DNA from 2 places in the Paenibacillus sp. FSL H8-0175 genome. Region 1 is predicted to be linked to the other one. Evidence: riboswitches for the same ligand, from Rfam matches in the RefSeq annotation. Region 1 holds a riboswitch; the other holds the start of a gene.

Region 1 (3,110 bases):
GCTGGCGGAAATAGAGCCCAAGACGCTCTCTCGCTGGACGTTAAGTGTAACTAAACTACTTGAAACCGTGCTCGGAACTCTTGTCTGGTGAGGTGAATGATTGTGAGAACATCGATAACCCGCGGCTGGCAAAGCATGAAGGAGCAATTTTATATTTTAATTCTGCTCTTCATCTACCGACTGCTCTGGGGCTACTTTATGTATGGTTTCATCCGATCTGCTATTATTCCAATTCTACTGCGCTATCCAGATAAAGACGCCGGCGGCAGCGGTATGGGCAGACTGTTGTATTATATCGAGGGACAGTTCAGCTTGAATACTGACCCTGCGATACGCACTTGGTTATGGATGCTTCTAGGACTTGTTGTCTTGCGACTTCTGCTTTCTCCTTTCATAAGGGCAGGATTGCTGCATGAGCTGCACCAGGAGCGAAAGGGCGAGCGCGGGCTGTTCTTTTTCCCCGGCATGAAGATCTATGGACTACCTGTCTTAGTCTTTAGCCTAATCGAATGGGTGCTGACCCTGCTGCCGCTTTACTGGCTTGCTCCAAAAATGTACGGGCTGTTCTTATCCTCTTTGTTTAACTACACTTTGTTACTTCATTTAGTACCATACGTATTGGCATGGCTTATATATATTTTTATCGTGCGCCTGTTTCTTCTATATATGCAGTTTGGTTACACCGGCGGTACAGGAATGTTCTCCTCACTGTTCATCTGCTTGCGGTCACTGATTCCTGCTATAGGTGTTTCCATTGTACTTGGTGCGGGAGGCTTGCTCTTACTGCTAGTGTGCGGACTGACGGGTCTGTTCTGTCCCGGCCTGCCGGCACTTATAATACGGCAAATCTCACCACTACCTTCTACGCTCTTAAAAATGTGGGGAATCTCTGCACAATATCATCTATGGTGTAGCAAAGCATTTCCACAATAAATTAACCTTATTTGACATAATAAAAAGGTCCCAATTCCTGTATTCAGGAGCTGGGACTTTTTCTCATTACGGATAACTTAAGAGTATTTGCAAAATCATAAAAGCTCTGTTACAATAAGTCCTGTGCTATTAGTAACAATTTTGTAATCAATTGAAACGATTCCTACATAACTAAATGTATTTATCGTAAGTGTAACTGTCGAAACGTCATTCTCTTGGTGCTTAACACGCCTAATTCCTTTGCACCGGGAAGTGGGGGAACCATATTTTGGGTGAATTGATCTCGCTTTACAGGGATCATAGGGAATCTTCTACCGAACCCTTAAGCTAACCTCGCAGGCCTTGGAAGGAGTACATCTTTTGAAAAGACATAATTTAAGAAAAAAATGCGTCGCTGCGGCGCTAGGACTTGTAATGGCATTATCTATTGGTGGAGGAAGCGCCTTTGCCGACTCTAAGATGGACACTGTAATCTCAAAGACTATTGGAGTTGCCTATAAAACCGGAGGTACAAGCACTGCCGGATTTGATTGCTCTGGATTTACAAAATATGTATTCAAGAATGTGGGTCTTACTTTACCTCGTACATCAAAAGCTCAATATAGCGTTGGAACTGCTGTATCCAAAAGCAATCTGCGTTCTGGTGATCTAGTGTTCTTTAACACACTTGGCAATGGAGTATCCCATGTCGGCATTTATGTTGGAAACGGAAAATTCGCACAATCGTCCTCTTCGCGTGGAGTGACCATCACTTCACTCAGTCAGGCCTACTGGGCCAATCGTTATGTTGGCGCTAAAAGAGTAATGAGTACTTCAGCTTATCAAGCTGTAGCCTTCGATTGAAACCTTCCTCACAACTATAACCTCATAATTACAACTATATGAACCTGAATCTGATTATTCCCGTAATCAAATTCGGGTTTTTCTTTTTTCCATAATATATTTTTACACTAATAGAGCCCAATTGAAACACGTTTATTTGATAAAAATTGCAATTATATTAAAAATTAGGTCATTATTAACGCTTACATATGCCTTTCTACCGTAAAAATGCCAATTTTTCTGCATTAATATGTTAAAAACGATTGCCAAGCGGCTTTCTGTTTGTTACAATTAGCGCAGTGAGATTTTAGTAACATTTTTGTAATCATTAAGTTGTTATTTACAAAGGTTTTGTCATGTATTGATTACAAGCTAATCCTAATCAACAGTATGAGCCGAGTTTCCTAACTATTAGGAAAACGGGGGAACCAACTTTGGGTGAATTGACCTCCATTATATAGAGGGGTCATAGGGGACCTTCAACCGAACCCTTAAGCTAACCTCGTAGGCATTTGGAAGGGGTATACACTTTTGAAGAAGAAGTTAGCAGCAGCAGTACTAAGCTTTTCCATCATCCTCACCATCGGAGCAGGAAGCGCTTTCGCAGATTCCAAAATGGATAAAGTGATTGACAAGGCCATCGGTACTAAATACGTATCCGGCGGTATATCCACTAACGGATTTGATTGCTCCGGATTTACAATGTATGTGTTTGATAAGATTGGCATTAACCTTCCACACCAATCAGGTTCCCAATATCAAATGGGCACAGCAATCTCCCGTGATGATATAAGAGCCGGAGATCTTGTATTCTTCAATACAAGTGGCAAAGGTGTCTCCCATGTCGGCATTTATGTCGGTGAAGGTAAGTTCGCACACGCTTCTACCTCACGCGGTGTTACGATTAGCTCTCTGAGTGATAGCTACTACGTGAAACGCTACGTTGGTGCTAAGCGCATTATGAGCACAGACGCTTACCAATCGGTTGCTGCTGAATCGGAAGACAATGATGATGTCCAATAAGTAACGTACATAGGCTCTTTTCCAAGGTAACTCTTGGAGGAGAGCTTGTTTTTTTGTCTTATTACTTATTTACCCCTCTCATAATTTGTAAAACATTCCTCTCATATAAAGTTTCTGAGTCGAACCTCCCCCATTTTGTATATAATTAGTAATATAGCAATGTCCTCGTGAAAGGAGATCGTTGACCTTATGATAAATCCCTCGGTAACTTTTCATGTTGTTCCTATGGAGGCAATTCACGGAGAAGCTATTTGTAAGTGGAGCTATACGCCCCCATATAATATTTATGGCTGGATGCCGTGGGAGCAGATGCAGGCTCTTGGCATCGAGTT
Region 2 (3,110 bases), 1.3 Mb from region 1:
CCTCTTTTCGCCATAGGCCATTACCGCCCACTAAAGAGAAGTAGAGCAAGGAGGACATCAGCAGGCTGTACAAAGCATAAATGATAAACATAATGACAGAGGTAATCTGTGCTTCTAGCCCTTCGCCCGTTGATTCAGGCAGCATATTATAGGTGCTGATCATCATGATTACAAAATAGGCTGAGCTTAGGAATACTCCACGTTTAAAGGAAGTATGCTCTCTTCTAAGAATACTGTAGACGAGTGCCAGAATTCCTAAAATCAGTGTGGGTATACCGTAACCGAATAATGTTAGCTTTTCCGCTAAAGAGGTCTGTCCTTGTACGTAGGAGGTATGCCAAGCCGGTGCAGTGAATCCGGCATTAAAGCTGGATACCTGCTCTCCACTGAAATCAAAATAATAGTGCAATAAGGATTCGCCGACCTGAACAGTACTATCCGTATACACTAGCCCATGGCTTCCTGTATTCGATTCAATTTGTAGCTTGGCAGGATTTACTTCCCATTCCTGAAGCCAAGGACGAGCAAGATTCTCCTTCTGCGCTAGAGTGAGGTCAGCTCCCTTGTCCTCTTTTGCACCAACGGAAGCGATGCCTGACCCCTCTTCGGAGACAACTTTTGCAGCCTTTGAGAAAGCGACAATCTTACCGGTATACATATTGAGGTCAACGATGATTTGCGGTTCTTGCTCCGCTGAAGGAGTAAGCGTTGCCCGAAAGACATCAAAAGGATATTTTTGATCCAATTTTTTCTTGGTGTAGTCCTCCACAAGCTTCTCGCGAGACATATAACCATAAAAGGAAGAGTCCGTCTGGTAAAGTACATTCCATTGATCGTTTGGTGCTTCGGTGTAGTTGAGCTTTTGTTCTGCGAATAATATGGCTTGGTCACGGGCTTCTGCCTTGCTAATGACGGTGGTATCTTCACCTGTAGGGCTACTAAGCAGTGAAGGGGAAATCTGAAACATAATAAATAGAATAAGACCGATAATGCCCGAGATGATGAGCCTCTTGGAGAGGGCACGTTGCTGTAAGGGCTGGCCGACGGGATTCATGTAACGCCTCCTTGTTATGTACTGACAATGTTATGTTCCATTATAGTATTAGTGCCTGGTTGGTTACAAAAAACATTATATGTTCTTTTTATGGGTAATAGAGATAGTATAGAATAGTCATGTGAATTTATACCATGAATTTTATCGTGTTCATTTCTGCACGAATGATGAGAATCGGTGTAATTGCAGGGAAAACACGGAAAAGTGATGAGAAAAGGCACTCCTTTTGATGCAGTCTCTTTAAACCGCATTTTTTCATGTGAATGAGCATTAATTGTGTCTTTGTGAATTCACTAAATAACGTATATAATTTGTATGCAATTGTATAGTAGCCGAATTTCTGGTGAAAACGGGGGAACCATAAGAAGTGATGAAAAGTGGAGTGTACACGATAAATGGCACTTTCATCAGGGGTGAATTTCGTTCTGGGAACGAATAGGGCAGCCTGCACAGTCCGAATCCGACAGCTAACCTCGTAGGCTAATTTACTGCAGGAACCAAGTCAGCATTGGTTTTCCAGTGCTTTTTTTGTTGGAATTTTTGATAAGAAGGTGAGCAAAGTGGCTTCACAGTTTCGCAGGATTTCTGAATTTAAGTTTCTGAAGCTCTCGCCGCCGCAGATACTGGTGCTTGGTTTTGCATCGATCATTCTGATAGGGGCCTTGCTGCTTATGCTGCCCATCTCAAGCACAAGCGGGAATTCCGTGGAATTTATTGATGCATTATTTACTTCAACGTCGGCAACCTGTGTTACAGGGCTTGTTGTGCTGGATACCGGAACTTCGTTCACCATTTTTGGGAAAACCGTAATTATGATCCTGATCCAGATCGGCGGCTTAGGTTTTATGACCATGGCCACTCTATTTTCACTGGTGTTAAAGCGTAAAATATCTTTGCGGGACAGGCTAATCCTACAGGAAGCCATGAATCAAGGCTCTATGGAAGGAATTGTGCGACTGATCCGGAGAGTCCTCATATATTCTCTTGTCATAGAAGGCTGTGCCGCTGTGCTGCTGTCTATTCGCTGGGCTTTTGATATGCCGTTGGGAAAAGCGATTTATTATGGCATATTTCATGCGGTGTCTATGTTTAATAATGCGGGGTTCGATATTTTTGGGGATTTTCGCAGTTTAACTGATTATGTATATGATCCGCTTGTGAATATTATTGTGATGTTTCTGATTGTCTCCGGCGGGATTGGTTTTATTGTAATGTCAGATCTGGTGGAGTTTCGGGTAACCCGCAGGCTGTCTCTACATAGTAAAGTTGTCTTGTCCACCAGCACAGGGCTGATTCTGATCGGAGCTTTGGTTATTTTTATATTTGAGTTTACTAACACTCGTACCCTGGGTTCACTGAATTTCGGCGGTAAAATATTATCGGCCTTCTTTCAATCCGTGTCTCCCCGTACGGCTGGCGCGAACACAGTAGATATTGCTGGACTTCGGCAGGCTACACAATTTTTTATAGTGATTCTTATGTTTATTGGTGCTTCTCCGGGCTCAACGGGCGGGGGGATTAAGACAACAACCTTTACGATGATGATTGGTGCTGTAATTGCTATGCTGCGTGGACGGGAAGATGTTGTGTTGTTCCGTTATCGGCTGGCTCAAGAGCGCATCTACAAGGCATTAACGATCACGCTGCTGGCTTTGTTGTTAATCGCCTCTGTGTCGATGATACTCTCCACAACTGAAGACAGTAATTTCTTGGCAATCTTGTTTGAGACGACCTCCGCCTTTGCTACGGTAGGACTGACTATGGGGCTAACTCCGGAACTGTCAGCGATCGGTAAGATTCTACTCTGTCTGACGATGTTTGCAGGTCGGCTAGGTCCACTAACCTTAGCGTATGCACTCGGTCCCAAACAGGGTAAACCACTGTATAAGTATCCGGAAGGTAAAATAATTATTGGATAGGAGTTAATTAGAAATGAAAGCACAGCAATTTGTAGTAATCGGCTTAGGTCGCTTCGGTTCAAGCCTGGCGCTTGAGCTGATGGAAATGGGCTACGAGGTGCTCGGCATTGACCACCATGAAGAACGCGTGGAGGAAA

The links. Region 1 has a riboswitch for cyclic di-AMP ahead of MHH46_RS00545 (C40 family peptidase). Riboswitches for the same ligand answer to the same signal wherever they lie in the genome.
Region 2: another riboswitch for cyclic di-AMP. It lies ahead of MHH46_RS26515 (TrkH family potassium uptake protein); the one in region 1 lies ahead of MHH46_RS00545 (C40 family peptidase).

The regions. Positions count from the first base shown of each region.
Region 1 covers NZ_CP150299.1:112,830-115,939, reverse strand. The annotation lists gene MHH46_RS00555 (M1 family metallopeptidase) at 1-91, shown strand, start outside; gene MHH46_RS00550 (hypothetical protein) at 103-933, shown strand; cyclic di-AMP (ydaO/yuaA leader) riboswitch at 1,152-1,290, shown strand; gene MHH46_RS00545 (C40 family peptidase) at 1,348-1,776, shown strand; cyclic di-AMP (ydaO/yuaA leader) riboswitch at 2,139-2,281, shown strand; gene MHH46_RS00540 (C40 family peptidase) at 2,287-2,778, shown strand; gene MHH46_RS00535 (GNAT family N-acetyltransferase) at 2,968-3,110, shown strand, end outside.
Region 2 covers NZ_CP150299.1:5,989,722-5,992,831, reverse strand. The annotation lists gene MHH46_RS26520 (CPBP family intramembrane glutamic endopeptidase) at 1-1,054, opposite strand, end outside; cyclic di-AMP (ydaO/yuaA leader) riboswitch at 1,375-1,550, shown strand; gene MHH46_RS26515 (TrkH family potassium uptake protein) at 1,615-2,973, shown strand; gene MHH46_RS26510 (TrkA family potassium uptake protein) at 2,987-3,110, shown strand, end outside.